4 regions of the Serratia sp. TSA_7 genome follow, and region 1 is predicted to be linked to each of the others. Evidence: predicted binding sites of a transcription regulator. Region 1 holds the regulator's gene; each other region holds the start of a gene.
The links. Region 1 encodes Fur, which represses iron uptake genes when iron is present. Its sites were predicted from a motif close to ATAATAATGAGAACNACTATCAA; they were not measured.

Region 1 (7,927 bases):
TGCTGGCGCTGCTCGATGAGTTGCAGGTGGAGAAGGCGATTGTGATCGGCCACTCTATGGGCGGCAAAGCGGCAATGGCGCTGACGGCGATCGCCCCCGAACGGGTTGAAAAGCTCATTGTTATCGACGTGGCGCCGGTGGATTACCGCACTCGTCGCCACGACGAGATTTTCGCCGCCTTAAAAGCGGTGAGTGCGGCCGGCATCACCCAACGCCAGCAGGCCGCGGAGTTGATGCGCAGCTACCTGCAGGAAGAAGGCGTGATCCAGTTCCTGCTGAAGTCCTTTCATCAGGGCGAGTGGCGCTTTAACCTGCCGGTACTGATCGACCAATACGAAAACGTCACCGGCTGGCAAGACGTCCCCGCATGGCCGCACCCGACGTTGTTTATCCGCGGCGGCCTGTCGCCCTATGTGCAGGACAGCTACCGTCAAGATATCGCGCGTCAGTTCCCGCAGGCGCGAGCGCACGTGGTTGCCGGCACAGGCCACTGGGTTCACGCGGAAAAACCGGAGGCGGTACTGCGCGCCATCCACCGTTTTCTCGACGAAGCCTGAATAAAAACCGCCCTCTGGCGAAAAAACGCGCTAAAGATAACGGCTTAGCGCGTTTTCGGCTCAGTTAAACATTGTCGTTGCTCTATCTGCTGGGGTAATATGGCGCGCTATAATTTTGCCGCCCTGCTCAGCGTGTTCAGTAACGCCAGGCTGGGGGTAAATTTGGGTTAGGGTTTATTGGCCCGAAGTGTGTTAACCGAACCGTCCGGAAGCGTATACGCTTTTTGATGCAAACTCCCTTGCAGTACCGCTACCTATGGCAAAAGAACAAACGGATCGCACGACGCTGGATCTGTTCGCAGATGAACGCCGTCCGGGGCGCCCGAAAACCAACCCGCTATCCCGAGATGAACAGCTTAGAATCAATAAGCGTAATCAGCTTCGACGCGATAAAGTCCGTGGCTTACGGCGTGTGGAACTGAAAATCAACGCGGATGCGGTGGACGCCCTGAACAAACTGGCGGAACAGCGCAATATCAGCCGCAGCGAGCTTATTGAGCAAATGCTGCTGGCACAACTGGCGGATGAACAGCCGGAACATTGATCTTTGCAGCCGCACATGCGGCGCGGTGTTATGGATGACACCGATCAACACCGTTTTATTCCTCCCGGCATCGCATAAACGCGATAAAACCCCGGGGTAAATCTCTGGCATGATACGCACTTACCGGTAAGAGGCAGATTCTTGCCATGTCATCATTTTAATCGGTGTTATCGCGTTCAACGCTAACATCGTGCAATGCAATTAATTGAATTTAAAGGTTATACGCGATATGGCTAATGTAGGCATTTTCTTTGGCAGCGACACTGGCAATACCGAAAACATTGCCAAGATGATCCAGAAAATTCTTCAGCAGCAGTTTGGCAAAGAGGTGTCGGAAATCCGCGACATCGCCAAAAGCAGCAAAGAGGATCTGGAAGCTTTCGACATTCTGCTGTTGGGTATTCCTACCTGGTACTACGGCGAAGCCCAGTGCGATTGGGATGACTTCTTCCCGACGCTGGAAGAAATCGATTTCAACGGCAAGCTGGTTGCGCTGTTCGGCTGTGGCGATCAGGAAGACTATGCGGAATATTTCTGTGATGCGATGGGCACCATCCGCGACATCATCGAGCCACGCGGCGCCGCGATTGTAGGCCACTGGCCGACCAAGGGTTACCACTTCGAAGCATCGAAAGGGTTGGCGGATGACAATTTCTTCATCGGCCTGGCGATTGACGAAGATCGTCAACCGGAATTGACCAACGAACGCGTCGCAGCCTGGGTGAAGCAGATCAGCGAAGAACTGAGCCTAGCCGATATCGTCGGCTAACCCTCAAAGGTTGAACAAAAGCCCTGCAAAGTGCATAGTGTTGCCAGCAGGGCCGTTCATCGGCAGCACGGATTTCTGCAATAGAAGCTACATGTTTGTAACTTCCCACATCGTCAAGGTAGACTGAGATATCGGTTTATCCCATCCATCAAGACGTTGCGTGTGTAACATGCAATTGTGCCATGATATCTTTGTTAACAACCGGCGGTTTCCATTTAGGGCAACCGGTTCTATAATGACACGCAATTAACTCTTTGTGCCGACCGATGCCACAGGCAAGAATGCCTCAACTTGATTAGCATAGTAACAGGACTGAATCCGCATGACTGACAACAACACCGCATTGAAGAAGGCCGGCCTAAAAGTCACGCTTCCGCGACTCAAAATCCTGGAAGTACTGCAAAATCCGGAATGCCATCACGTCAGTGCGGAAGATTTGTACAAAAAACTGATCGACATGGGCGAAGAAATTGGCCTGGCGACGGTTTACCGCGTACTGAACCAGTTTGATGATGCCGGGATTGTGACCCGTCACAACTTCGAAGGCGGCAAATCCGTGTTCGAATTGACCCAACAGCATCACCACGATCACCTGATTTGCCTGGACTGTGGCAAAGTGATCGAATTCAGCGATGAGTCTATCGAAGTGCGTCAGCGTGATATCGCCAAGCAGCACGGCATCAAGCTCACCAACCATAGCCTCTACCTGTATGGTCACTGTGAAATCGGTGATTGCCGTGAAGACGACACCTTGCACGACAAAAAATAATGCCCTAAACCGGCATTGAGAACCGCCTTAACGGCGGTTTTTTTATGCCTCCAGATGAGGGCAAAAAAATCCCCGGACAGGCCCGGGGAAAATCACATCAGAAAGACAACAATTGCAGCGGCACTTCTCCACGGTACTTCTCTCACTTCCCACTGACGCTCACGTCACCGTCAACTCACCCGCCGACACGCGGATGGGCAAACTCGTCACAATGCATATTCAAGAGACAGCAGCCGATCGAAGAAAATCGGCCAGGCATAGTCGAAAACGCCACGAACGCGAAACCCTTTGTTCAGGTAGATTTGGCAGGCATCGCTGCTTTGCCATACGCACAGCACGATATGTTTCGCCCGGCGCTGCTGCGCCTGCTGCTTAATCAGGGCAAACAGGGGGGTAAAATAGCCCTGTCCGCGGAATCGGCTCTCGATGGCCAGGCTGCAGACAAAGTAATCGTCCGCACCGCACTGGCTGTGCACAAAATCGTCGTAGGCCTCATCAAGCGGCTTTATTTCATCGCGATATAGATAGCTCGCCTCAACGCCATACAACTCGTCGAGACTCGCCGCCGTGAAAAATCCGATAAACGCCCCGCACCGATCGTAAGCCAGGGTAATCAGGTCCAGATAGGGGTCGATATTTTGCGCCTGCTGCAGCGATACCAGATCCATCCCGGCCGGGTTGCCGGCAGAGCAGTATTCCAGGTAGCTGGTGGCAAAAAGCAGCTTCGCCATGCGGATCCTGTCCGCTTCGCCAGCTTGCCGCCCCGGCAGAAAATGCAGCCCGCCCTGCGCTAGCGGCAATGCCGCATCGCCCGCTCCGACGGTTAACCGCCAGTAATTGCCCTCGTCGATCTGCCGCCGGTTATCGGCTATCAAATACTCGCCAAAAAGCTGGTTCACCCGATCCAGCGCGCGGTCATGGGACAGCACCGAATAGTAATGGTAGTGATCGATATCGGACCTTATCTGCGCCGGATAGGCCATGCGCGGCACTTCATCGACGGTAAATATTTCCGCGTGGCGCGCCAGATCCGTCGGTTGCTCAAGCTGCCAATCCACCTGCTCCAGCCGGCTTATACACTGTCGATAGCTGCGCAGTTCCTCCTCCCCGAGCGGCAACGTCTCATTGGTGAGCACATCCTCCAACAGGCGCATGCCGCGGATACCACAGGTCACCGCCTGCGGAACAGCGTCATAATGAACCCCATGATCCTTGCAAAAACTATCGTGGCTAAGGACAGTCCTGCCGATGTGGCGGCACCACAACAGATAAAACGCGTCGAACAGCCTTCTTTCATAAAGGGGGCTTTTATCCGGCACGCCACCGCTTTGCGCCGCATAGATCTGATCCAGACCCGCCAATATTTTGCACAGCGACCTATCGCCGCTGCGGCCAATGATCATCCCGGTTTCATCCAGAAACAAATTCAACCCGCTGACGTGGCTGACCTCGCTATTGGGCAGAAACTGAAAGTAATCAGGCACTTCGGGTTTCAGCAGGAAAAACGTCGCCGAACGGTGCGGTAGAGTGTCGATATCCATATACATTCCGCCCATTTCAATCAGGATCAAAAAGCGAAAGTAGTCAGAAAGCGTGGCGTAATAGCGCTTATCATGGAGCGCGTGGATAAAATCCAGGTTGCCGCCGACCCTTTTTTGCGCCAGTTCGCTCAGCGAATGCACCTGCAACCGGTGGTTGCCGGCATCGAACTCCCCCAACAGACCGCCTTTCACTTCCGAAGCTGGGGAAAAGTACGCCTCATTTTTGAGTTGCCGCGCATCCCATACCCACAACATCCCGACCCATTCGTCGGCGGTTGTGTTGCGAACAGCCTGCTGCGCATCTCCCCATTGGGAAATAACCTCTCTGGCATCGTCGGGAATCGCACCGCCCAACCAAATGCGGTGCAGCAATTTTTCCTGCGCGGCCAGCGGACGAGTAGGAACGCAGAACAACGAGGAGCACTGCGCGGCATCGAATAAACGCCCTTGCTCAACCAGCCACGCCCGCAGCTGGCTGACCCCACGCCGGTACTGTTCCAGCAACGCCGGGGAACGCTGGCGCTGAGATTTCACGAACACTAACTTCAGGTTATTGATCCAGGCCTCATAGTCGGCACGAAACAGCTCATGCTGCATCAATCCCAAATGCTCGTCATCAAGCTTCATCGTCAGCCTCCCACCAGCGGTGTGCAATGGCCGTATCCCTGTGGATTCTTGCTCTGCCAATGCCAGGCGTCGCGAACCATTTTTTCCAGGCTTCTTTTGGCTTTCCAGCCTAATTTTTCCGCCGCCAGCGTCGGATCAGACCAACACTCGGCAATATCTCCTGCACGGCGCGGGTTAATTTGATAGGCGATTTTAAATCCGCAGGCGCGTTCAAATGCCTGGATAATCTCCAGCACCGAATAGCCTTTGCCGGTGCCCAGGTTATACACGTTAAAACCCGGTCGCAGATTATCCAGCGCTTTCAAATGCCCTTCGGCCAGATCCATCACGTGAATATAATCACGTACCCCGGTGCCATCGCTGGTGGGATAGTCGTTGCCATACACCGGCAACACCGCAAGTTTGCCAATAGCCACCTGTGCCAGATAAGCCAGAAGATTATTGGGAATGCCTGCGGGATCTTCACCGATCAAACCAGACTCGTGCGCCCCGGCCGGGTTAAAATAACGTAGCGCAGTGATCGCCATCTGCGGTGCGGTTCTGGCAAACTCCGCCAAAATCTGTTCCACAATAAACTTGGAGGTGCCATAAGGATTCGTCGTCTGCCCGACGCGGCAACTCTCCGTGAGCGGGGTATATTCCGCCGGCCCGTAAACGGTGGCGGAAGAGCTGAAAATAAATTTCCGAACACCGGCATGGCGCATTCTGTCCAACACGATCAGCGAGCCGGAAATGTTATTTTGATAATATTTCAGCGGTTCCTCTGTAGATTCTCGAACCGATTTCAACCCGGCGAGATGAATGACCGCCTGAATATCATGCTGGCGAAAGAGGTGATCCAGTAAATGATGCTCTTGAATATCCCCTTGATAGAAAATCACTTTTTTACCGGTCAGCCTCTCTACCCGAAACAGCGACTCCGGCGAACTGTTGGACAAATTGTCCAACACGACAACCTCCTCTCCCCTTTCCAGCAATGCCAATACCGTATGCGAACCGATATAACCGGCACCGCCCGTCACTAATATAGCCATCATGTATCCTTGTTTGTGTTTAAAAATAAACGACTCACTCAGAAACTACTAAACTTCCCGGACTTTCCCCCCCACGGGCAAAGCAATTAAAAGCAGTACTACGGCTAACAAATAAACGGAGAAGTGCGGCCCATATTCGGTCAGAAAACCTTGTAATATTCCGGCCAGGATCACGCCGGTTGAAATACTGTTGGTAAACAACGTGGTGGCCATTCCCGCCCGATCCGGCATCAGATCTTGAAAATACAGCATGCCGACGGTGGCGATAATGCCGATAAATATCGCGTTAAACACCTGTAAAGCTAGCAATCCGCCGGCCGAGGTAAACCACAACATGCCGGCGTAAAACACAATGCCGGCCACCATGGCCCCCGCCATCATCGGGCGTTTGCCTATTGTGTTCACATAACGTCCGGCCAGAATCATGATCGGGATCTCGACTGCGGCGGCAAGCCCCATGATCAAACCGGTCAGGCTATGCGGCAAGCCCAGCCCGGCGGTGATATACAGCGGCACGTCGATCAAATACATGGCGCTGCAGGTCCACATCAATACCGAGGCGCAAAACAGCAGGCCAACGTCTTTATCGAAGGCCCCTTTTTGCCGCAACGGCGGATCAATATCAACGTTGCCCTCTTCGGCTCGCACCACCCCGGGCAATATCCACCAGGCCAGCAGCGTGACCAACAAGAATAGGCCGGCGGCAAAAATAAACATGGCCGTGAAGCCGTAATTCATCACCAGCATAAAAGCCAATGGCGGACCAAAGACCCAGGCAAGCGAAAGCTGGGCGCGCATCATTGCGCTGAACATCGCCACGTTATGCGACGTTTTCTCTCCATATTCACGCGCCAGGGCAAATAATTGCGGTATCGCCGTATTGGCGATAGCGGTTAACAACACGCCTGCCGTAATTAACGTCAAATAATTGCGGTTAAACGCAAACAGCAGGCAGTTGCCCGCAGCCAATAAATAACAGATTAAAATCAGATTGCGCCGATCACGCCGGCGATCTGATTTTTTTGCCAGCAAGAAACTGACCACGATGCCCGTGCCGGCGTTAACCGCGTAAAAAAGCCCGACCCATAACGACGTGACCTGCACTTCAGTAGTAAGAAACAGGCTCAGCGTCGGTATTTGCAGTGCGCCGGCAATACCGGAGCAAAAAGCGACGATCAGAAACGTCAGCCGTATCGAATTCATGATTGATTACCGCCGAACGTTACCGTTGAAAAAAATGGCCCGCCTGCAATCAGACGGGCCACGGTTAAGGTTTACACTTTCTCTGCACGGCTATAACGCTTGCCATCCGGGCTTACCGCCCGAATCTGCACGTCGCCGGCTACCGCAGGTTTGGCTTTGCCGTCATAACGCTGCCAATGTTTGCCGCCATCGATGGAATACTCAATGCCCAGGCCCGGCAGCGAGATATTGGCTTCCAGCTTGCCGCCCACCACGCGGGCGCCCGGAACCGGCAAGCGATAGCTCACCCCGCCCTTGTCCAGTTTCGCCAACTCGCGCTGCCCCAGGATATTGGCAAAACGCAGCCAGTCCCGATCCAATTGCTTGCCGTCGACAAAATGGGTTTCCCCGCCTTTATACTCACGTCCCGCCCGGTAATCCTGTTCCCAACCGGCGCGGTGCCATGCGCGTTCGGCCACCGACAGTGAGCGAGGGAAAATCATGTATTCCATTTGCGGATCGGTGCGTTGGGTTTCACTCCACATCTGCGCGGAGATGCCGTAAGCGCCCGGCCACGGCTTGTCGCTCTTGGCGGTAAAGTGATTGCCGTCGCGGTCAACCGAGGTTTCGGCGTTCTGCGGCAGGTTGTTCGGCGCGAAGCTGAACATTTTCCGTTCGTCGCTGAAGCGAGTCCCCCAGTAGTAGCCGCGTTCGTCCGGGTTCACCTCATACGGGAAGTCCATGTAGACGTAATCCGGGTTGGAAAGGATAACTTCGTAACCTTTGTTCGCCCAATCGTTCGCGCTATCGAAACCGCCCCAATACAGGGTATCCCAGAAGTTCACCCCAACGCGTTGGGTAGCGAATGCCTTGGCGTCTTTCGCATCTTTAAGGCCATCCTGCC
Region 2 (7,927 bases), on a different contig from region 1:
ACAGACGCTGATGCGGGTAGCGGCCACGGGCCACCAGATCAAACACGGTGATGTCGCCGGGAGCGGTCGAACTTTGCGGCAGCAGGCCTAACTGGCGCGCCACCTCTTTGGTGGCGTATTCGCCGATGTGCTTGCCGTTCAGCCAGACCCTTCCGGCTTGCGGTTGCATCAGGCGGCTGAGGGTACGCAGCAGGGTAGATTTACCGCAGGCGTTCGGCCCGATAATCACCGTCAGTTCGCCCTGGGGGATAGAGACGCAAAGATCGCTCGCTACGATTTTCTTGTCATAGCTTAGCGTCAGGTGTTCAGCGCGCAGCGGCGCAGGCAGCAGGGGTTCAGCATTCATTTTTTTCGTGACTCACGGATTAACAGCCAAATCAGATAAATGCCGCCGAGGCTGACGGTCAGCACGCCTACCGGCAATTGATAAGGCATAAACAGGCGCTGGGCGGCGACATCGGCGATCAGCAGCAACAGCGCGCCGGTCAGGGCGGTCAGCAACAGGACGCTGCGGTTGGCGCACAGGCGGCGGGCAATCTGCGGCGCCACCAGTGCAATAAAGGAGATCGGCCCGGCCACGGCGGTGGCGGCAGCGGTCAGCGTTACGCCGATCAGCAGCAGCAGCACGCGCGAACGTTCCACCGGCACGCCGAGGGCGCAGGCGGTGTCGTCACCCATTTCCAGCAGCCGCATGCGGCGTGACAGCGTCAGCAACAGCAGGCAGCACAGCGCGATCACCGCCAGCACCGGCAGGCTTTTCGCCCAGCTTATGCCGTTAAGTGACCCTGCGCTCCACAGCCCGGCGGTCATGGCGGATTCCAGCGAGGCGCTGATGATAAGCCAGGTATTGCCGGCCACCAGCAGGGCGCGCACGGCGATGCCGACAATAATCAAACGGAAAGCCTCGACACCGTTGCGCCATGCCAGCAGATAAACCAGCGCGGCGGTCAGCAGGCCACCGGCCAGCGCCCCGGAGGTGATGCCGATAACGCCGCCGTTAAACAGCACTATGGCTACCAATACGCCGCTGTAGGCGCCGGTATTGAAGCCAATCACGTCTGGGCTGCCGAGCGGGTTGCGCAGCAGAGACTGGAAAATGGCGCCGCTGATCCCGAGTGCGGCGCCCAACAGCAACGCCATAGTGACTCGTGGCAGACGCCACTGGGTGACTATCACCGTCAGGTTTGCCGGGCCTTTGCCGAGGAGAGCGTCGATCACCTGCGTGGCGTTAAGCGAAAGGGAACCGGAACCTAGCGCGTAAATCGCCAGTACCCCGCAGGCAAGCGCCAGTATCGACGCGGTCAGCGCCGGCCGCGACAGGGCACGTAATTTTTGATCGGTCATCAGACGGGCTGCCAGCATCGACATTAGCGTTGCCTCCTGAACATATGACGTTGGCGCACCAGCACGATCAGCAGCGGTGCGCCAATCAGGGCGGTCACGATGGAAACGCGCAGCTCGCCGGCCACCAGAAAGCGGCCAATCAGATCGGCGCTCAGCAGCAGGATGGGGGTCAGGACCAGCGTCCACGGCAGCATCCAGTGCAGCTCGGAGCCGGCCAGCCGCCGGGCAATGTGCGGCATCATCAGGCCGACGAAGGCAATCGGGCCGACGGCGGCGGTGGCGCCACCGCACAGCAGGGTAATCGCCAACAGGCCCAGCAATTGGGTGCGGACGATGCCGGTGCCCAGCGCAGTGGCCAATTCGTTGCCCATGCTCAGGCTGTTAAGCGATTTGCTCATCCACAGCGTGATTAGCGTGCCCAGCAGGATCGGCAGGGTGACGGCGCGCACCACCTGCATATTTTGAATATCCAGCGAACCGGCCTGCCAAAACCGCAGTTGATCGAACACCAGCGGATTGAGCAGAGAAATCCCTGAGGTCATTCCCTCCAGCACCGCCGCCATCGCGACCCCGGCCAGCGTCAGGCGGACCGGGTTCAGACTGCTGCCGCCCAGCGCGCCGATCAACGCGACCAGCAGTGCAGCGAACATCGCCCCGGCAAAGGCGAACCACAGGTATTGGCTAACCTCGGCGGCACCAAAGAAGGTGATGCCCAGTACCACGGCAAATCCCGCCCCGGCGTTCACGCCGAGAATGCCCGGATCGGCCAGGGGGTTGCGGGTGAGGGTTTGCATCAATACGCCGGACAAGCCCAGCGCAATGCCGGCCAATACGCCCACCAGCGTGCGCGGCAACCTGGCTTCGGTAATGATGGTGCAGTCCGCTCCACGGCATTGACCGTTCAGCGCCTGGATAACCGTATCAAAAGGGATGGATTTAGCGCCGAGCGACAGGCTGAGCAGCATAACGGCCAACAGCGCGCAGACGGCAAGCAGCAAACCAAACAGTTTGCGATGAAATGAGTGGGGAGTGCCGCTAATAAGACGATCCCTGGGGGCCGGAATGGACGGTGTGCCATTGCGTGTAATCCGTAACATAACAATCCGTTATTTAATTGAATATAAATGATATTTATTATCATTATTGATTGCTTTCATCTATGTTACCATGACTCCCTTCGCTATTGCAGCACAGACGCTGCCCCTTTTCCTACGTTGTGGTGAGAAAGCTGATGAGTAAGCCCTCTATTTTGCTGGATTTTGGCCTGCTTAAGACCAATGGCGCGTTTCGTGCCGTATTTTGTGCGCGTTTTATTTCCATTTTAGCGCTGGGATTGATGGCCATTGCGATCCCGGTTCAGATCCAGGCGTTGACCGGTTCGACCCTGTTGGTCGGGCTGTCCGTGACGCTGGCGGGCAGCGGTATGTTTGCCGGTTTGCTGATGGGGGGCGTATTGGCCGATCGCTACGAGCGCCGCCGTTTGATTCTGTTTGCTCGCTCCACCTGCGGCATTGGCTTTATCGGGCTGTGCGTGAACGCTGCCTTGCCGGCCCCTTCGTTAACGGCGATTTATTTGCTGGCCGTATGGGACGGTTTCTTCGGCGCGGTCGGGGTGACGGCGCTGCTGGCCGCCACGCCGGCGTTGGTGGGGCGTGAAAACATCGTTCAGGCCGGTGCCATCAGTATGCTGACGGTGCGTTTTGGCTCGATCCTGTCGCCGGCGATCGGGGGCCTGGTGATCGCTCACTCCGGCGTGATGTGGAACTACGGCCTGGCGGCGTTGGGCACGTTGCTGACGTTGATCCCCTTGCTGCGTCTGCCGCAGTTAGCACCGCCACCACAACCGCGCGAACACCCGCTGCGCGCATTGGCCGGCGGTTTCGGCTTCCTGTTCCGCAACCGGGTAATAGGTATGGTGGCGCTGATCGGCGCGCTGCTGACCATGGCCAGTGCGGTGCGGGTGCTATATCCGGCGATGTCCGGCATGTGGCACGTCAGCGCAGCGCAATTGGGCTTTATGTATTCCGCAGTCCCGCTCGGCGCGGCGATTGGCGCGTTCACCAGCGGCCGGGTCGCTCACGTAGCGCGGCCGGGCTGGATGATGTTGACGACGGCGATAGGTGCGTTCGTCGCCATCGGTCTGTTCGGTCTGATGCCGTGGTACGGTTTGGCGCTGTTTTTCCTGGTGATTTTTGGTTACCTGAGTGCGGTGAACTCGTTGCTGCAATACGGGCTGATTCAGAACCTGACGCCGGACGCCTTCCTGGGGCGCATCAATGGTCTGTGGACGGCGCAAAACGTCGTGGGCGATGCGCTGGGGGCGTTACTGCTGGGGGCAATGGGGGCGTTTATGCTGCCGGCGATGACGTCGACCAGTTTTGGTTTTGGGGTGGCGGTGCTGGGTGTGGTACTGGCTTTCGCCATGCGCGGTTTGCGCCAGGTGGGCAGCGGCGGGCAGGAGGAAAGCCTCCAGCCCGCCAGCGAGACTACCGAGAAATAAACTGTTTTTCCAACAGCGTCAGCAAGTTGCCGGCGCTGTAATAATCCAGCCGGAAGGTATCGTTGCCCAGCGCATAAACCCGTTTGTGCTGCACAGCCGGCAGGTGAGCGAGTAAAGGATTGGCCAGCAGGCGTTGCGCGTCGGCGTCGCCGTTGGCGAACAGCATCAGCGTCTGGCCGTTCAGGCCTTCCGCCAGGTTCTCGCCGCTCAACTGAATAATGTCCTTGCGCACGCCCATGCTGCGGCTGTTGTTCAATTTGGCGGGCGGTACCGCCAGAGTGAAGCCGAGCTGTTTAAGCATCTGCCCCTGAGAGGAATCGGCGGTCCACAGATTGGCGGTTTTGCCGTCCGAACCGAACACCAGCGCGGAGACCGGCTGTTCAGGCAGCGTCATGCGCTGTTTCAGCGCTTTTTCACGCGCATCGAAATCGCCAATGACCTTATGCGCCTGGGCTTCATGCCCGGTGGCCTGGCCCAGTTCTGCGGCCAGCTCTTGCCAGCTTTTGTCGTCGTAATTGACCACCAGCACCGGGGCGATGGCAGAGAGCTGATCGTACAGGCGCAGGGCGGAATCGGCGCCGGTGGCCGAGATGATGATCAGATCCGGGGCAACGCCGGCGATGGCTTCCGCATTGGGTTCGCCGATGTACAGGCGTTTGACGCCGCGCTGTGCGGCGATGTCACTCCATTGACGGAAGAATCCCTGTTTGTCCGCCAGACGGCTGCCGGGCGTGGTTGCCCCACTGGCGACGACCGGTGCGTCGATGGCCAGCAGGGTGCCGGTGACGGTAACGCTGGTAGAAACGATACGGGCAGGGGGCTGATTGAGGGTGATCACGCCGCGTGAGGTTTCAATGTTACGCGGCCAGCCGGCATCGGCGGCGTGAGCGGCGCTGATTGCCGCTAGCCCGAACAGCGCCAGGCCGAAGATCAGGTTCTTCTTCATAAAGAAAGTCCTTAGGTTTTAAATAGTAATACTTATCATTTATATAATTTATGCTGCTGATTTTCTACCACGATGAAGAGGAGAAGAGCTGTTTACAATTATTGACATGGCAAATTTCCAAGGGTACTTTAACGCGGTCAAACTTAAATGATAATCATTATTATGTTTGTTATCATTCACGAAGAGAAATGGAGTACCGATGAGCGTGACTGTAAAGGGTGCCGGCCAAAAGAAACCGCAAAGCAAGGAGAGCGAACTGAATACTGCAGGCGTTTCGCCCACCGCGGGCTTCTTCTTTACCTCTCCTTTCCGTAGCCTGAGTACGCAAGGTTGCTTCGCCAAAATCACGTTGCCCGCTGCGGGCGGGGACCAGGTGAATGGGGAGTTCCAGCGAGAAGTGCGGCACGCTTTCGCCGAAGCGAAACTGGCCGGCGTGAAGAACCCGGTACTCTGCGGCGCCATTCCTTTTGATACTCATCAACCTTCCGCGTTGTTTATTCCCCAGCAAACTCAGTGGTTTGAACGCGATGCCTTTTTGGCCGGCGCAACGCAGCCGCAGGACTCCTTGCCGGAAATTACCCGGCAAACCGAAGTGCCTGCCCAGCAGCCTTTCATGCAGATGGTTGCCGATGCGGTGCAGGCTACCCGTGGCGACCGGTTGGATAAAGTGGTGCTGTCGCGCCTGCTGGAGATTGAAACCCGCGAACCTGTCGATCGCCAGGCGCTGATGGCGCGCATCATTGCCCAGAACCCTAACGGTTTCCACTTCCACGTGCCGCTGGAGCAGGGGGCACTGGTGGGCGCCAGCCCGGAATTGCTGTTGCGCAAATTCGGCGCGCAGTTCCATTCCAATCCGCTGGCCGGCTCTGCCCGCCGCGATGCCGATCCGCAGCGGGACCGTGAAATCAGCCAACAACTATTGGTGTCGGACAAAGACCTTTATGAGCACAAGTTCGTCACCGAAGGCATGCGCCAGGTATTGGCCGACCGCTGCCGCCACTTGAACATCCCGTCATCCCCTGAATTATTGAGCACCACCACGCTGTGGCATCTGTCTACGCCTATCGATGGCGAAGCCGCCAGCCGGGCGGAAAATGCGCTTTCGCTGGCCTGCCTGCTGCACCCGACTCCGGCTTTGTGCGGCACGCCAACCCGGCTTGCGCATCAGGTGATCAAACAGCTTGAACCCTTTGATCGCGGCCTGTTCGGCGGCATTGTCGGCTGGTGCGATGCCGAAGGCAACGGCGAATGGGTCGTGACCATTCGTTGCGGCACCGTGCAGGGCAATCAGGTGCGGCTGTTTGCCGGTGCCGGCATCGTGCAAGACTCTTCGCCGGAATCCGAATGGCGTGAAACCGGCACCAAACTCAGTACCATTTCGCGGGCGTTTGGCCTGAACCAAGGATAGGCATACCCATGAGCATTGATTTTACTCCCTGGCCTGAGGCGTTGGCCCATCGTTATCGTGAACGCGGTTATTGGACCGACCGGCCATTGACCGACATTATTGCCCGCCAGGCCAAAAATGACGCCGTGGCGCTGATCGACCCGCAGCGCAGCCTGAGCTATCGCCGGCTCAATCAACTTTCTGACCGGCTGGCCGCCGCGCTGCAACGTCGGGGCTTGCACAGTGGCGATACCGCTCTGGTGCAGTTGGGCAACGTGGTCGAGTTCTATGTGGCCTTCTTTGCGCTGTTGAAAATTGGCGTGGTGCCGGTGAACGCGCTGTTCAGCCATCAACGCAACGAACTCAAGGCTTATGCCGCACAAATCAAACCTGCGCTGCTGATTGCCGATCGCCAGCATGGCCTGTTCGGCAACGACGAATTCCTCACGGCGTTTCGCGCCGAAAATCCTTCATTGCGCGTAGTGGCGCTGCGCAGCCAGGAGGAAGGCGAGCAGTCGCTGGCCGCCTGGCTCGAAGAGGATGCCGAAGATTTTATCGCGACACCGACCCCGGCTGACCAGGTGGCGTTCTTCCAGCTTTCCGGTGGCAGCACCGGCACGCCAAAGCTGATCCCGCGCACCCACAATGATTACTACTACAGCATCCGTCGCAGCGTGGAAATTTGCCATTTCGATGCGCATACCCGCTACCTGTGCGCGCTGCCGGTGGCGCATAACTACCCAATGAGTTCTCCGGGCGTGCTCGGCGTGTTTTATGGCGCCGGGCTGGTGGTGTTCGCCAGCGATCCGGATGCCGGGCAATGCTTCCGTTTGATCGAGCAGCACCAGATTAACGTGACGGCGCTGGTGCCGCCGGCGGTGACGCTGTGGCTACAGGCGATTGAAGAGTGGGGCGGCCAACCATTGGCCAGCCTTAAGCTGTTGCAGGTGGGGGGCGCCAAGCTGAGTGAAACCTTGGCCGCGCGTATTCCGGCGGAAATCGGCTGCCAGTTGCAGCAGGTCTTCGGCATGGCGGAAGGTCTGGTGAATTACACCCGGTTGGACGATGACGAGCGGCATATTCTCACCACTCAGGGCTGCCCGATGTCGCCGGACGACGAACTGTGGGTGGCCGATGACGAGGGCAACCCGCTGCCGATGGGGCAAACCGGGCGCCTGATGACCCGGGGCCCTTACACCTTCCGCGGTTATTACCAAAGCCCCGAACATAACGCCGCCGCCTTTGATAAAGACGGTTTTTACTGTTCCGGGGATCTGATCAGCCTGACTGAAGACGGCTATGTGAAGGTGGAAGGGCGTCAGAAAGATCAGATCAACCGCGGTGGGGAGAAGATCGCCGCCGAGGAGATCGAAAACCTGCTGTTGCGCCACCCGGAGGTGATCAATGCGGCGCTGGTTTCCATGCCGGATGAGCTGATGGGCGAGAAGAGCTGCGCCTTTATTATCGCCGCCAGCGCGTTGAAGCCGGTGGTGCTGCGCCGCCATTTGCGTGCAGAGGGCGTGGCCGAATTTAAATTACCTGACCGCTTTATACAGGTCGATACGCTGCCGCTCACCCCGGTAGGAAAAGTGGATAAAAAACGGTTGCGTCAACGCCTGGAGACGCAATCACTGACTCAGGCCCAGGGAGAATAAGTCATGGCCATACCTAAACTTAATGATTACGCGCTGCCGACGCAGGCTGAACTGCCGACCAACAAAGTGAGCTGGACGGTAGAACCGCAGCGGGC
Region 3 (7,927 bases), on a different contig from region 1:
GGTTGGTGCCGAGCGGCGTTTCGAACGGCTCGTAGTGCTCAGGGAACGGCCCTTCCGCCATTTTGTCGGTGGCGAACAGGCGGCCCATGCCTTCCGGCTGCATGATAAACGGCCCGACGTCGCTGCCCGGCGCGGCGGCGCTGTAGTCCGGGATATCCACCCCGCCCCACTTGGCGCCGTCCCACTCCAGCAACTGACGTTTCGGATCCCAGGGTTTCCCCTGCGGGTCGGCCGAAGCGCGGTTATACAGAATGCGGCGGTTGAGCGGCCAGGCCCAGGCCCAACCCAGCGTGTTGCCGAGGCCGGACGGATCGGCGTTATCGCGCCGCGCCATCTGGTTGCCGGCCGGCGTCCAGCTGCCGGCGAAGATCCAACAGCCGCTGGCGGTGGTGCCGTCGTCGCGCAGGTGGGCGAAGGTGCTGAGCTGTTCGCCCTTTTTCGCCAGCACTTTGCCGTCGGCGTCGAGAATGTCCGCCAGCGCCTTGCCGTTGCTTTCCATCGCCACTTCTTCCGAAGCGGGGTTTTCCGGCGTCAGGTAATCCCAGGTCATGTTCAGCACCTGTTCAGGCACCGCGCCGCCGTCGCGCGCGTACATCTCGCGCAGGCGGATGAAAATGCCCGCCAGGATTTCCCCGTCGTTCATCGCCTCACCCGGGGCGTCCGCGCCTTTCCAGTGCCACTGCAGCCAGCGGCCGGAGTTGACGATCGAGCCGTTTTCTTCGGCAAAGCAGGTGGACGGCAGGCGGAACACCTCGGTCTGAATCTTCGACGGATCGACGTCGTTGAACTCGCCGTGGTTCTGCCAGAAGTTGGAGGTCTCGGTGTTGAGCGGATCTATGGTCACCAGGAACTTCAGCTTCGACAGCGAGGCCACGACCTTGTTTTTGTTCGGGAACGACGCGACCGGGTTAAAGCCCTGGCAGAAATAGCCGTTGACCTTCCCTTGCGACATCATCTCGAAGTACTGCAGTACGTCGTAGCCTTTGTCCCACTTCGGCAACCAGTCAAAGCCCCAGTCGTTGTCCTTCTGCGCCTTGTCGCCGTAGAAGCTCTTCATCATGCTGACGAAGAATTTCGGGTAGTTGCTCCAGTAGTTCACCTGGCCCGGCAGCAGCGCCTTCGGCGTGTTGGCCTTCAGGTAGGTGTCGATATCCGTCTGTTTCTCCGACGGCAGCGTCATATAGCCCGGCAGGCTTTGCGACAGCAGGCCCAGATCGGTCAGGCCCTGGATATTGGAGTGGCCGCGCAGCGCGTTGACGCCGCCGCCCGCCATGCCCATGTTGCCGAGCAGCAGCTGGATCATCGCCATGGTGCGGATGTTCTGCGCGCCGACCGAGTGCTGAGTCCAGCCCAGGGCGTAGAGGAACGACGCGGTTTTATCCGCCACGCAGGTTTCGGCGATGTATTCGCAGACCTTGATGAAATCCTCGGTCGGCGTGCCGCAGATATTGTTCACCACCTCCGGCGTATAGCGGCTGACGTGCTGTTTGAGCATGTTCCACACGCAACGCGGATCCTGCAACGTGACGTCGCGCTTGGCGAAGCCATTCTCGTCGAGCTGATAATTCCAGGTGGTTTTGTCGTATTTGCGGTTTTCCGCGTCGTAGCCGCTGAACAGGCCGTCTTCGAAGGTAAAGTCTTCCCGCACCAGCAGGCTGGCGTTGGTATAGGCCTCGACGTACTCGCGGTTGATCTTGTTGTTGGTGATCAGGTACAGCAGGACGCCCGACAGGAAAGCGATGTCGGTCCCGGAACGGATCGGCGTGTAGAAATCCGCCACCGATGCGGTACGGGTAAAGCGCGGATCGATGACGATCAGCTTGGCTTTATTGTGAATTTTGGCTTCCATCGCCCAGCGGAACCCCACCGGATGCGCTTCCGCCGCATTACCGCCCATGACGATAATCAGATTCGCGTTCTTGATATCAACCCAGTGGTTGGTCATCGCACCGCGACCAAATGTTGGAGCAAGACTTGCTACCGTTGGTCCGTGTCAGACACGCGCCTGGTTATCTACGGCAAGCATGCCGAGAGCGCGACTAAATTTTTGGGTTAAATATCCGGTTTCGTTACTGGAGGCGGAGGCACACAGCATGCCGGTGCTCAGCCAGCGGTTGACGGTGACGCCCTGTTCGTTGGTTTTCACGAAGTTGGCGTCACGGTCTTCCTTCATCAGTTTGGCGATGCGGGTAAAGGCATCGTCCCAGGTAATGCGCTGCCATTTATCTGAACCCGGCGCACGATACTCCGGGAACTGGAGACGGCTTGCGCTGTGGATGAAGTCGACCAGCCCCGCGCCTTTCGGGCAAAGCGCGCCGCGGTTTACCGGGTGATCCGGGTCCCCTTCAATGTGGAATATGCTTTCTTTGGCGTTTTTGGCGCCATCACCAAGGCTGTACATCAACAGCCCACAGCCGACGGAACAATACGTACAGGTATTACGGGTTTCACGGGCGCGCAGCAGTTTGTACTGCCGGGTCTCCGCTAACGCCACTTCCGGGGCAAAGCCCAGTGCGGCTACCGTCGTTCCTGCCATACCGCCAGCGCAGATCTTAAAGAACTGCCTTCTGCTGACCTGCATGGGGGTCTCCTTTCACTCTCGATTGTCACATTGTTTCAAATGGCGCTTTCCCCCTTGACGCGGGAAGCGCTAAAATTGATTTTGTTTTTTACGCGGCAATATTACCACAGCGTATATGGGGTTGTTACAAACAGGTGCCAGTTAAGTGAACACTATAAACCCAGAGCAGCACATAAATGAGACCCCGCTCACAGGGGTGACCCAGGCCCAGGTTTATCAGCGCGGGCAGCTCGCCACCGCGCAGCCGGACTGGCTGGCGGAAGAAGTGCCGGTCGCCCTGGTCTATAACGGCATCTCTCACGTGGTGATGATGTGCACGCCAAAAGATCTGGAGGCATTCGCCCTGGGTTTTTCGCTGTCCGAAGGCATTATCGAGTCACCGCGCGATATCTACAGTATAGAGATTAACCAAACCTGTAACGGGCTGGAGGTGCAAATAGAGCTCTCCAGCCGCCGCTTTGCCGGGTTGAAGGAGCGCCGCCGCGCCATGGCGGGCCGCACCGGCTGCGGCGTGTGCGGCATCGAGCAGTTGGCGGACATCTTCCGCCCGCTGCCTGCGCTGCCGTTCACCCAACGCTTTTCTCTCGCCAACCTCGACCACGCGCTGAGGCAGCTCAAGCAGGTGCAGAGCGTCGGGCAGCTCACCGGCTGTACCCACGCCGCCAGCTGGATTTCGCCGCAGGGTGACCTGTTGGGCGGCTGTGAAGACGTCGGCCGCCACGTAGCGCTCGACAAGTTGCTCGGCGTGCGCGCGAAGCAAGATTGGCAACAGGGCGCGATCCTGGTCTCCAGCCGCGCCAGCTATGAAATGGTACAAAAATCCGCGATGTGCGGCGTCGAGATCCTGTTCGTGGTTTCCGCTGCCACCTCGTTGGCGGTGGAAATCGCCGAGCGCAGCAACCTGACGCTGGTCGGTTTCAGCAAACCCGGCCGCGCCACGGTGTTTACTCACCCGCAGCGCATTGTGGATTAATTTAATCCCTTACATTAAGTAGGGCATTGATAATCATTTTCAAGATCATTTAATTAACTATAATGATCCGACTGCTTACGCGGTGCTCGCACCTTGCGCCGCCCATACCCCACTGGAGATGATGATTATGAGTTATTCACTGCCATCCCTGCCGTACGCCTACGACGCACTGGAACCGCATTTCGACAAGCAGACGATGGAAATCCATCACACCAAACACCACCAGACTTACGTCAACAACGCGAACACCGTGCTGGAAGCGTACCCTGAGCTGGCTTCGCTGAGCGTTGAAGCGCTGATCCAGGATCTGGATAAAGTGCCTGCCGACAAGCGCACTTTCATGCGTAACAACGCCGGCGGCCACGCTAACCACAGCCTGTTCTGGAAAGGCCTGAAAATCGGTACCACGCTGGGTGGCGATCTGAAAGCCGCTATCGAGCGCGATTTCGGCAGCGTCGAGAAATTCCAGGAAGAGTTCGAGAAAGCCGCAGCGACCCGCTTCGGTTCAGGTTGGGCCTGGCTGGTGCTGAAAGGCGACAAACTGGCCGTGGTGTCTACCGCTAACCAGGACAGCCCGCTGATGGGCGAAGCCGTTGCCGGCGCTTCAGGCTTCCCAATCCTGGGCCTGGACGTGTGGGAACACGCTTACTACCTGAAATATCAGAACAAACGCCCAGACTACATCAAAGCGTTCTGGAACGTGGTTAACTGGGACGAAGCGGCAGCACGCTTCGCTGCGAAGAAGTAATTCGCCCCCAACACTGATGATGCCCGCGTAAAGCGGGCATTTTTTTGCCCAAAATCCGCTAAAGTTTGACCGCCCTTTGCCGATGGTTTGTTCAATAGAGGTTCGCCCACAAAGGAAAAATAATATGGCGGCATTGCAAACACTGGCAGGAAAGTTCGTTCATCTCACCGTGGGTAAAAAGCTCGGCCTCGGATTCGGTCTGATGTTACTGCTTACGGCGGTCATCGCCGGCACCGGCGCACAATACCTGAATATCATCGAATCCCGCGCCGACCGCATCGATTTCAGCAACCGGCTTAATGACGAAATCAATCAGGCCAAATATAACCGTGCGCTGTTCGGCCAGACCTACCGGCCCGAGTACCTGAAGAATAACCGCGCCAATATCGAAAACGCGGTGCGGTTGATCAGCCAGGGCCAGGCGCTGGACTGGGATGCCCAAAGCCGGCAAGACTTGCAGCGCCTGGTGGTATTGATCGGCCAATACCAGCAACAGCAAAATGCCTTCGAAAAGGCGGTAGCGGCGAAAGACGCGGTACGCCAAAGCTGGAACATGTCGGAAGTGCAAGACAGCCTGAATCAGGTAGAGCGCCAACTGACCAATGGCGACCTGCAACTGGCTTTTGTGCAGTTGAATCAGAAACTGACCCTGGTGCGCTACGACGCACGCGGCCTGTTGTTGAGCCTGAACCGTGAATCCGAAGCGCCGCTGTTAGCGGCGATTGATGACGCGCGCAGCACGGCAAACGCCCTCAGCCGACGGCTCAGCGATGCCCAGCGCCCCCTGCTGCAACCGCTGTTGAGCGCGCTCGACGACTACAAAAACCGAATCGAAGCTTACCTGCCGGCTTATGAACAGGAACAGCAGATCAGCCAGCGGCTGGGGGACAGCGCTCAGGAGGTCGGTACGCTGGTCAACGCCTTTATGCAGGACGAACTGGCGCAAACCCACAACGATATTAATGCGGCGCAGCTGCAGATGGGCATCACCACGCTGATTGCCATTATCGCCGGGTTGCTGATTGCCTGGCGCATCACGCTGCAAATCACCCGGCCACTGCGCAGCACTCTGGCGCTGGCGGAACGCATCGCCAACGGCGATCTGCGCCAGGCGCAGACCAGCACCCGCCGCGATGAACTGGGCCAGTTGCTGAATGCGGTGGCGGCGATGAGCCGAAACCTGCGCGATATGATTGAGAAAATCCAGATGGGGGTCAGCCAGGTCTCTACCGCTGCGGCGGAGATTGCCGCAGGCAACACCGATTTGTCCTCTCGCACCGAACAGCAGGCGGCGGCGGTAGAGGAGACCGCCGCCAGCATGGAGCAATTGACCGCCACGGTGAAGCAGAACGCCGAAAACGCCCACCACGCCAACCAACTGGCTACCGACGCTTCGCAAACCGCCCAACAGGGCGGTAAGCTGGTAGAGAACGTGGTCAGCACCATGCGCGATATTTCCAGCAGCTCGCGACGAATCGCCGAAATTACCACCCTGATTAACGGTATTGCCTTCCAGACCAATATTCTGGCGCTCAATGCCGCAGTAGAAGCTGCGCGCGCCGGCGAACAGGGGCGCGGCTTCTCGGTGGTGGCCAGCGAGGTTCGTAATCTGGCACAACGCAGTGCCCAAGCGGCAAAAGAGATCGAAGGGCTGATCGCCGAATCGGTCAGCCGGGTGCAAACCGGCACCACCCTGGTGGAGAATACCGGCAGCACCATGGAGCAAATCGTCCTCTCGGTGACCCACGTGCGCGACATCATGGCGGAGATCGCCGCCGCCTCCGACGAGCAAACCCGCGGTATCGCCCAGATCGGCCAGGCGATTGTCGAAATGGATCATACCACCCAGCAGAACGCCGCACTGGTGGAGGAATCCGCCGCCGCCGCCGACTCGCTGGAAGAGCAGGCTGACATGCTGCTGCAAAGCGTCTCGGTATTCCGCCTGGCGGAGCAGAAAGCCCCCGCCGCCGTGGCAAAAGCCAGCGCGCCAAAAGCCCCGGTGATTAAAGCGCGGTCAGCGGCAGCGCAAGACAACTGGACCACGTTCTGATGCACCTCCCCGCCCGGTTATTTTCGGGCGGGATGTTCTGTCCCTCCCGATCAACTCAGGCTATGCTGAACCTCTGACGCAAAGAACGGAGGCGCATATGCATCACCCTGAGGTTTATATCGGCACCATCCAGCCTTATGACGGCGGGCGGCCCAGCGGCATCGCCAAACGCCTGGTGGAGGGCGCCATCAAGCTGACCCCGCTCGGCCTGGAAGGCGACGAGCAGGCGGAAAAAAGCTATCACGGCGGGCCGGACCGCGCTTTGTGCCACTATCCGCGCGAACATTACGCCCACTGGCGGGAACAGTTTCCTGCACAGGCGGAACAGTTTTGCGCGCCGGCTTTCGGCGAGAATATTTCCACGCTGGGGCTGACCGAGCACAACGTGTTTATGGGCGATATCTTCCGCTGGGGCGAGGCATTGATTCAGGTCACCCAGCCACGCTCTCCCTGCTTCAAACTCAACTACCACTTCGCGATCGACGACATCTCGGTGCTGATGCAGCAAAGCGGCCGTTGCGGCTGGCTGTACCGGGTGGTGTCCGCCGGTGCCGTCAGCGGCGATCGTCCGCTGGAACTGGTGATGCGCAGCAGCGACGTCTCGGTGGCCGACGCCATCGGCATTGCCTGGCATATGCCGTTCGATGAAGAGCAGTATCGCCGCTTGCTGGCGGTAGCCGGGCTGTCCGCCAGTTGGAGTAAAACCATGCTGGCGCGCATCACGACGGGCCATATCGAAAACGTTAACCGCCGTCTGCTGGGCCGTTGAAAAAGACCGGCCGCTAGACTGTTGTGCAACCTCTTTCAGGCAGGAGCAAAAGTTATGACCACCCCCTCTCCGATCCACCACGCCGCAGCCGTTGGTTATCAGGCCAATGCCGACCGCTACGTGAAAGGGCGACCGGATTATCCGCCGGAGATCGCCATCTGGCTGCGTGAGGTTATCGGCCTGCACGCCGGCATGACGGTTGTCGACCTCGGCGCCGGCACCGGCAAATTCACCCCGCGTCTGCTGGAAACCGGTGCGCAGGTGATCGCCGTCGAACCGGTAGCGCAAATGCTGGAAAAACTGTCGGCCGCGCTGCCGCAGGTGAAAACGCTGGCGGGCACCGCCGAGTCGATTCCGCTGCCGGACGAATCGGTCGATGCCGTAGTCTGCGCGCAGTCCTTCCACTGGTTCGCCACGCCTCAGGCGCTGGCTGAAATTCAGCGTATCCTCAAGCCCGGCGGCAAGTTCGGCCTGGTGTGGAATATGCGCGATGCGCGCGTGAGCTGGGTGCGCAAGCTGAATCAGATTGTCGACAGACACGAAGGCGACGCGCCGCGTTTCTACACTGGCGAATGGCGCAAACTGTTTCCGGTCAAGGGGTTCGAAGCGTTGCAGGAGCAGGTGTTTATGTTCGGCCACCAGGGCGCAGCAGAAGATGTTATTTACAACCGGGTGCGCTCAACCAGCTTTATCGCCGCCTTGCCGCCGCAACGGCAGGAAGAGGTGATCGATCAGATTCGCCAGTTGGTGGCGGAGGAAGGGGAATTGCAGGGCAAGGAAACAGTGATCGTGCCCTATCAAACCAA
Region 4 (7,927 bases), on a different contig from region 1:
CGGCAGAAAGCCCGGCAAGCCAGGTGCTGGAAACCAGCAGAGGACGCACGTCACGGGAGAGATACGGGGAAAGGCGCTGCGGCGACAATAAGGCGGTGAACAGGCTGCTGCCAAACATCAGCATCACCGCCGCAAAGTGCACAAAGCGACACAGAACAAACAGGGCCGCCAGACTCATGGCTTAGTTGACGGTGAAGCTGTACTGGCCTTTGGTTTTATGGCCGTCGACCGAAACCACATGCCAGCTAACGTTATATTTGCCGGCAGCCAGATCGTCTTCGATAGGCAAATTGATCTGGGTGTTGTTGTTCGCATCGAGCTGCAATTTACCGGTTTTCACGTTGGCGTCGTTCGGGCCGGTGATTTTCACGCCGCTGAAGTTAGGCTCAATGCCTTCGGAGAAATTGAGCGTCAGCACCTTCGGTGCCGGGCTGACGATGGCATCTTCCGCCGGCGTCTGCACTTTCAAATGGGCATGCGCCAGCGCCTGCTGCGAGGACAACCCGACAAACAACACAAAAATAGTAGAAAGCAGGCGATACGAAGAACGAATTTTACCGATCACAGTGATATCCCTTAAAGCAATAATCGAGGGTGATAAGGGCCAAGGCCGGCGACCATAACCCACCGCAGATGATTGCGCCACGGGTAAACAGAAGAACGGGAATAACGGCTAACCCGCTGTTTTTAACGCCCTACCATCCCTGTAGCGTATCGTATTAAATGATAACGAGACTCGATCCGTAAGTCGAGCAGAACGCTGGCATTCTGCGATCTGGCAGCACGTATCGCTGCTAAACCATGCTAAATGCAGGGCATAAAAAAACCGCGCACCAGGCAAAGCCCGACGCGCGGTTATTCAGCGCAGATTTAACCCTGGCCGTTACCGTTTTCACCGGCTGCGCCCATTTTCTTCAGATCTTTATCGATGAAGAACAGAGCCTTGCCGCTATTGCCCACCAGCGCCAGTTTATCCAGCACGGATTTGAACAGTTTCTCTTCTTCATGCTGCTCAGCGACATACCACTGCAGGAAGTTGAAGGTAGAGTAGTCATGAGCGGTCATTGCCGCATGCGCCAGCTCGTTGATCTGACGGGTAATGAGTTGCTCATGTTCGTAAGTCTGTTGGAACACGTCCGCAAGGGATTCGAACTCAACCGGCGGTGCGGCAATGGTGCCCAGCAGCGGCAAGGAGCCGGTATCGCTCAGATAATCGAACAGACGTTGCATGTGCTGCATCTCTTCCTGAGAATGCTCTTTAAGAAATGCGGCCGCGCCTTCAAAGCCTTTATCGCTGCACCATGCGCTCATTTGCAGGTACATGTTGGCGGAATAAAATTCCAGATTCAGTTGCTCATTCAGCTTTTTGGTCATTTCTTGCGTCAGCATAATTATCCCTTTTATTTTGCAGGTATCGATTTAATTTTTCCGTATTATGCCTTGGTAAGAACAAAATAAAAACACCTGATTTACATCATGAGTCATTTAATTTTTAATCAATTAAAAATCAATATGTTAAAATAAATATTAATTATTCATCTAAATTATTATGATAACTATTTTCATCTGTACATTTACCCCAAAAACGAATCATTCTTATTTAATAAAACAAATAGATTGCATTACCTTCGGCATAATAAATAAGCGCTGATGGCTGGCGTTATTCCCGCAGCCCTTCTCCCCTTGCGCTTCAGGCTTGCCAAGCGCCGCCGGGTGCATTACCTTCTGCGCTGATCCAATGCGGTGACAGTAAGGAGAATACGGTGGGTTACAATCTGGCAGAGCTTTCCAAAGAAGAGATGGACAAGGTGAACGTTGATCTCGCGGCTTCCGGCGTGGCGTTTAAAGAACGCTATAACATGCCGGTGATCCCGGAAATGGTTGAACGCGAACAGCCGGCGCACCTGCGCGACTATTTCCGCGAACGCGTGGCGTTCTATCGCGTCGAATCACACAAGTATTCGCGCCTGCCGTACGAGCCGAAATCCAGATAAAAAAAACCCGCCGTCATGGCGGGTTTTGCATCATTTTGCCGCAAACCTGTCGGTGGCCAGCATCAACTGATGCAGGATACCCGGTTCATCGAAGGAGTGCCCGGCACCCTCTACGATATGCAGCTCCGCCTCCGGCCAGACCTTCGCCAGATCCCAGGCGTTTTGCACCTGGCAAGCCATATCGTAGCGGCCGTGGATAATCACCGCCGGGATATGGCGAATCAACGGAACGTTGCGCAGCAGCTGGTCGTCGCTGTCCAGAAAACCCAAATGGGTAAAGTAGTGGTTTTCGATGCGGGCGAACGCCAGCGCAAAGTCATCCTCACCAAAGGAAGCGGACTCGGTGCTTGGCAACAGCGTTACCGTCTCCCCTTCCCACACGCTCCACAACTTCGCCGCTTCAAGCTGTACTTGCAGATCCTTTGAGGTCAGGCGCTGGCGGTAGGCCGCGATCACGTCCTTACGCTCTTCCTCTGAAAGAATCGACAGCACACGCTCCCATTTCTCCGGGAAGAAGCGCGAAGCGCCGTCCTGGTAATACCAGCTCAATTCCTGCTTACGCAACGTGAAGATGCCGCGCAACACCATTTCGCTAACGCGCTGCGGATGGGTTTGCGCATAGGCCAACGCCAGCGTCGATCCCCATGAGCCGCCAAACACCAGCCATTGCTCCACGCCGGCCATTTCGCGCAGGCGTTCAATGTCCTGCACCAGATGCCAGGTGGTGTTGTTGTCCAGGCTGGCATGCGGTTTGGAGCGCCCGCAGCCGCGCTGATCGAACAGCAGCACCTTGTAGCGCTGTGGATCGAACAGTTGGCGGTGATAGGAGGATATCCCCCCGCCCGGCCCGCCATGAATAAAGACTGCCGGCTTACCCTTAGGGTTACCGCTCAGTTCCCAGTAGATCCGGTGGCCATCCCCTGTGTCCAGCCAACCGCTGTCATACGCTGCTAACGGCGGGTACAAACCTCGTAATTGTTCCATGGCGCTTCCGTCTCTGTGGTCATACCCTCATAAAAGCCGAAGCGGCCCATCAGGTCAACGGTAAAACCTGAAAACTCCCACACTCCCCGGCAAGTTAGCGTGCGTTTGCTTAAAATGACCGCAAAATACCGGCCAGGTCAGCCTAAACGAGCATACCCAGCGCCCGGGTCAGCCTCTTTTGCGCAAGTGCGGCTCACGCATTTCCTGAGCGGTTTTCGCCTCGATGCCCAGTTCTGCCGTAGGCCGCAGCAGCAGACGCGGCAGGCCAATGGGCTCCCCGGTTTCGAGACAATAGCCGAACTCTCCGTTGTGAAGCCGCGACAACGCCGCCGCGATTTTCGGCAACAAGCGGCTTTCGCGGTCCAACTGGCGGAACAGTAATCGCAGGTCTTCTTCACGCGCGGCTTTATCCGCTTCATCACCGGAGACTTCACCGCCGTCGATATCGCGTTTCAACGCATCGATGTGCAGCAGCAATTTTTGCTGCTCCTCCAGCAGGCGTTGGCGAAAAAAAGCCTGCTGTGCCGGGTTCATATAATCAGACTCCGGCATGGCCAGGAGTTGCTGTGGGTTTAACAAGGAAACGACGGTCATTGCGCTCTCCCGCGATAATTTGTTTGTTACATTATAACATAACAAAACAATTAAGCAGCCTTTCACAAAAAACAAAATACTCACGCTTAACAAGCGATTGACTAAAACATACGTTTTCATGCTTGCAACCAACCGGTGTAAGGTGGTTAATAGCTTAGCAAACCACCCACCCATAGGTAACTGAGAGGCCAACATGAGTAAGGGAATGGATAGCAAGAAAAATGCGAAGAAGAAGCCGTTGAAAACCCCTGCAGAGAAACGCGCAGGCAAACGCGCCAAAAAAGGGCAAACGTCCGGCGAGTAAGCGAACTTCTAACCGTAATTAAACCCGCCGAGGCGGGTTTTTTGTTGTCTGAAATTACCGGAGTGAATACCGATGCCCCGCTTGACTATCGCCGCCGCTCAGTACCACGCCGTGGCCGCTGATATTGACCGCAATTTGGACCACCATCTGACATTCATCCGTCAGGCCGCAGAACAGCATGTGCAGTTGCTGATTTTTCCTGAACTTTCGCTGACCGGTTACGAGCTCAATGCTGCCAGTCGTTTAGCCCTTACGCTTGACGATCCACGTTTGCAGCCGCTAGCCGATGCGGCTAAACAACAACAGATGACGCTTGTTGTCGGCGCTCCGCTCAACGATGGCACTGGGTTGTTTATAGGCGCATTCACGTTCAGCCCCGACGGCGGCCGAAATACCTACACCAAGCAACATCTGCACGGTGCGGAAAAAGAGATATTTCGTTCCGGCAATGGCGGCCCTCTGTTGACGGTAAGCCAACGACGGATCGCCCTGGCGATTTGCGCTGACACCGCGCACCCAGAGCATGCCACCGATGCCGCAATAGCCGGTGCCGAGATCTACGCCGCCGGCGTGTTGGTTTCTCAAGCCGGTTACTCCACCGACAGCTCTAATTTGGCGAGTTATGCGCAACAACATGGCATTGTCACCTTGATGGCTAACCATGCCGGCCCTACCGGTGGCTGGATCCCTGCCGGTAGAAGCGCAATATGGGATGAAACAGGCCGGCAGGTAGCCAGCGTACCAGATAGCAGCCAGGGGTTGCTGATTGCAGAAAACCGCCCCAACGGTTGGCACGGGCGCTACTGCCGGTTAAGCTAACGCTGTGCTGTTGCCCCTGAGGAAACCATGATTTTACGCGTAATAGACACTGAAACCTGCGGGCTGGACGGCGGCGTGGTGGAAGTCGCCTCCGTCGACCTGATCGACGGCCACATTGCCAATCCAATGAGCGACTTGGTCAGCCCCGATCGGCCCATCAGCATTGATGCGATGGCTATCCATCACATCACCGAACAGATGGTCGAGGGTAAACCGCGCATCGCGGTGGCGATCGGCCGCTATCTGGGTAGCCCTTACTATGTGGCGCACAACGCAGCGTTTGATCGCGGCGTGCTGCCGGAAATGCGCGGTGCCTGGATATGCACCATGAAGCTGGCGCGCACCCTGTACCCGGACATCAAATACGGCAACCAGTATCTGCGCTATGCGTTGAATCTCGAGGTGCAACTGCCGCAAGACACCACGCTGTACCCGCACCGGGCGCTGTACGATTGCTACGTCACCGCCGCGCTGCTGCAACGTATCGTCAAGGATTCGGGTTGGACGCCGGAACAAATGGCGCAAATCACCGAACAGCCGGTGCTGCTGAAGAAATTCAAATTCGGCAAGTATCGCGGGCAGGAAATCGATCGCATTGCGCAGGAAGATCCCGGCTATCTGCGCTGGATGTTGAAGTCCATCGAGGATCTCAGCCCGGACATGAAGCATACGTTGAAATACTATCTGATCGGCTAAAAAAGCGGGCAGCAATCGCCGCCCGCCTGCAAATTACTCCGCCAGCGCCAGAATAAAGGCGTACTCCAGCGCAATGTCCTCATAGGCTTTGAAACGCCCGGACTTGCCGCCGTGGCCAGAATCCATATCGGTATACAGCAGCAGCTGACGATCGTCGGTTTTCAACTCGCGCAGCTTCGCCACCCACTTGGCCGGTTCCCAGTACTGTACCTGCGAATCGTGCAGCCCGGTGGTCACCAGCATGTGCGGATAATCTTGCGCTTTCACCTGATCGTACGGGCTGTATTGCTTGATGTAGTCGTAATACGCCGGCTCGTTCGGGTTGCCCCATTCGTCGTATTCGCCGGTGGTCAGCGGAATAGACTCATCCAGCATGGTGGTGACCACATCGACAAACGGCACCTGCGCCACTATGCCGTTAAACAGCTGCGGTGCCTGATTGATCACCGCCCCCATCAACAGGCCGCCGGCGCTGCCGCCCATGGCGAAGACCCGTTTGGCGTCGCCATAACCCTGCGCGATCAGCGTTTCGGTCACGTCGATAAAATCGTTGAAAGTATTTTGCTTCTTGAACAGCTTGCCGTCCTCATACCACAGCTGCCCCAGCTCGCCGCCACCGCGAATGTGCGCCAGGACGAAGACGAAACCGCGATCCAGCAGGCTCAAACGGCTGGCGCTGAAGGCCGGATCCATGCTGCTGCCGTAAGAGCCGTAGCCATAAACCATCAACGGATTGCTGCCCCGGATAAAGCGATCCTGGCGGTAAACCAGCGAGACCGGCACCTCGACGCCATCCCGCGCTTTCACCCATACCCGTTCGCTGCGGTAATTTTCCGGCGTGAAGTTTTTCACTTCCTGCTGCTTGAGCATCACGCGCTCGCCGCTGTCGAGATTAAGCTCATACAGCGTGGTCGGCGTGGTCATCGAAGAGTAGCCGTAGCGCAGCAGTTCGGTTTCCGGCTCAGGATTGTAGGCCAGCCAGGTGGTATAGGTCGGATCGTCAAAAGCGATGCGTTTCACTTCGCCGCTCTGCCAGTGGATCTGGCGCAGTTGGGTCAGGCCTTCGCTGCGCTCCTCCACCACCAACCAGTCACGGAACAGGCTGAAGCCTTCAAGCATCACCTCGATACGCGGAGCGATAAGCTCCTGCCACTGCGCTTCATCCGCCTGCTCGCTCTGATACAGGCCGAAGTTCTTGCCGTCCTTGTTGGAGCGGATATAGAAATGCTGATGGTAGTGATCGATGCCGTATTCATGATCCTTGCGGCGCGGCACAAACATCTGGGGCGTGCTGTCGGCGCGATCGGCGTCCAACAGCAAAATCTCCGAAGTGGTGGTGCTGCTCAGGTGGATCAGGATAAAGCGTTCGGAGGTGGTTTTTTCCAGCCCGACGTAGAAGGTGTCGTCCAGCTCTTCGTAGATCAGTTGGTCGTGCTGCGGATCTGTGCCTACCACGTGGCGATACACCTGATAGGGCAGCAGCGTTTTGGCATGTTTGCGCACGTAATAAACGGTGGCGGAGTCGTTCGCCCATTCGAAACTGCCGGAGGTGTTTTCCAGCACTTCGTCGGCCCAACTGTCGTCGTTCAGATTTTTGAAACGAATGTCATACTGCCGGCGTGACAGGAAATCCTCCGCTACCGCCAGTTTCTGGTTGTCGGGGCTGACTTCCAAACCGCCCAGAGTGTAAAACTCGCGTTTTTCGGCGCGCTGATTGCCGTCGATCAGCGTATCCCAGCGTTCACTTTCCGCCTGTGGCTGACGAACATAAATCGCGTATTCGTTGCCCGGCTCGAAACGGGTCTGATAACGGTAACCGTGCCTGACATAAGGCACCGAGTGCTCCTGCTGGGGGATACGCGCCACCATCTCTTCATACAGCGTCTCACGCAACGCCTGCTGCGGTTTCAGCATCGCATCGGTAAAGGCGTTTTCCGCCTGCAGATAGTCCAGCACTTGAGGGTCTGCCCGCTCGTCGTCGCGCAGCCAATAGTAGTCATCCACGCGCGTATCGCCGTGGATGGTGATGGGATAAGGTCGTTTTTCTGCCTTAGGGGGTGTCATCATTGCTAAATCATCCGCTTACCTTGATTAAGGCAAGAGTGACACGATTCCCCCCGGCTTGCCAAGCGGCGCTACGCCAGCTCGCGTTTTTTCTCGTTGACGTCGTTTTCAATGCCCTGCTTGACGTCCGCAGGGATCTTCAACGACTGCGTCAGCGCATCGAGATAGCCGCGTTCCATAAAGTGATCGACGTCGATCACCATGCAGCTCAGGTAATACACCTCAAGCGCCTCGTCTTCGTTTTTCACGCTCTGGGCGATCAGCTCCGGGTTTAAGGGTTGGTCGATCGCCTCCTGCACCCATTTTTGCGCTTCCTCGCCCACCTGCAGCTGTTCCAGGCTGTGGTCGATCGCGCGTTTTTCTTCCGCATCGATATGGCCGTCGCTCTTGGCGGCAAACACCAGCGCCTGCACCAACCGTTTGGCGCGCAGATCCACCGGTGTAGTTTGCAAGCCAAACTGCGGTTCGCCCT

Region 2: the regulator Fur is predicted to act here: its motif matches at 2,463-2,485, upstream of fepD (Fe(3+)-siderophore ABC transporter permease).
Region 3: the regulator Fur is predicted to act here: its motif matches at 3,581-3,603, upstream of sodA (superoxide dismutase [Mn]).
Region 4: the regulator Fur is predicted to act here: its motif matches at 1,544-1,566, upstream of ftnA (non-heme ferritin).

What each region holds. Positions count from the first base shown of each region.
Region 1 covers NZ_JBQZFU010000004.1:194,533-202,459, forward strand. Annotated here, with positions in the region: gene ybfF (esterase) at 1-557, shown strand, start outside; gene ybfE (LexA regulated protein) at 814-1,101, shown strand; gene fldA (flavodoxin FldA) at 1,331-1,870, shown strand; gene fur (ferric iron uptake transcriptional regulator) at 2,193-2,639, shown strand; gene ACUTQW_RS15995 (glycosyltransferase) at 2,846-4,807, opposite strand; gene galE (UDP-glucose 4-epimerase GalE) at 4,810-5,841, opposite strand; gene ACUTQW_RS16005 (MFS transporter) at 5,890-7,044, opposite strand; gene ACUTQW_RS16010 (beta-N-acetylhexosaminidase) at 7,116-7,927, opposite strand, start outside.
Region 2 covers NZ_JBQZFU010000002.1:679,246-687,172, reverse strand. Annotated here, with positions in the region: gene ACUTQW_RS12115 (ATP-binding cassette domain-containing protein) at 1-346, opposite strand, end outside; gene fepG (iron-enterobactin ABC transporter permease) at 343-1,368, opposite strand; gene fepD (Fe(3+)-siderophore ABC transporter permease) at 1,368-2,441, opposite strand; gene entS (enterobactin transporter EntS) at 2,576-3,844, shown strand; gene fepB (Fe2+-enterobactin ABC transporter substrate-binding protein) at 3,831-4,790, opposite strand; gene ACUTQW_RS12090 (isochorismate synthase) at 4,990-6,198, shown strand; gene ACUTQW_RS12085 ((2,3-dihydroxybenzoyl)adenylate synthase) at 6,207-7,832, shown strand; gene ACUTQW_RS12080 (isochorismatase family protein) at 7,836-7,927, shown strand, end outside.
Region 3 covers NZ_JBQZFU010000005.1:209,371-217,297, forward strand. Annotated here, with positions in the region: gene fdnG (formate dehydrogenase-N subunit alpha) at 1-2,581, opposite strand, end outside; gene fdhD (formate dehydrogenase accessory sulfurtransferase FdhD) at 2,727-3,554, shown strand; gene sodA (superoxide dismutase [Mn]) at 3,682-4,302, shown strand; gene ACUTQW_RS17585 (methyl-accepting chemotaxis protein) at 4,427-6,352, shown strand; gene yiiM (6-hydroxyaminopurine reductase) at 6,450-7,121, shown strand; gene ACUTQW_RS17595 (class I SAM-dependent methyltransferase) at 7,176-7,927, shown strand, end outside.
Region 4 covers NZ_JBQZFU010000001.1:556,075-564,001, reverse strand. Annotated here, with positions in the region: gene copD (copper homeostasis membrane protein CopD) at 1-178, opposite strand, end outside; gene yobA (CopC domain-containing protein YobA) at 182-565, opposite strand; gene ftnA (non-heme ferritin) at 871-1,389, opposite strand; gene ACUTQW_RS02740 (DNA polymerase III subunit theta) at 1,764-1,994, shown strand; gene pip (prolyl aminopeptidase) at 2,025-2,978, opposite strand; gene ACUTQW_RS02730 (TraR/DksA C4-type zinc finger protein) at 3,147-3,572, opposite strand; gene ACUTQW_RS02725 (carbon-nitrogen hydrolase family protein) at 3,949-4,695, shown strand; gene exoX (exodeoxyribonuclease X) at 4,723-5,391, shown strand; gene ACUTQW_RS02715 (S9 family peptidase) at 5,425-7,458, opposite strand; gene ACUTQW_RS02710 (tellurite resistance TerB family protein) at 7,527-7,927, opposite strand, start outside.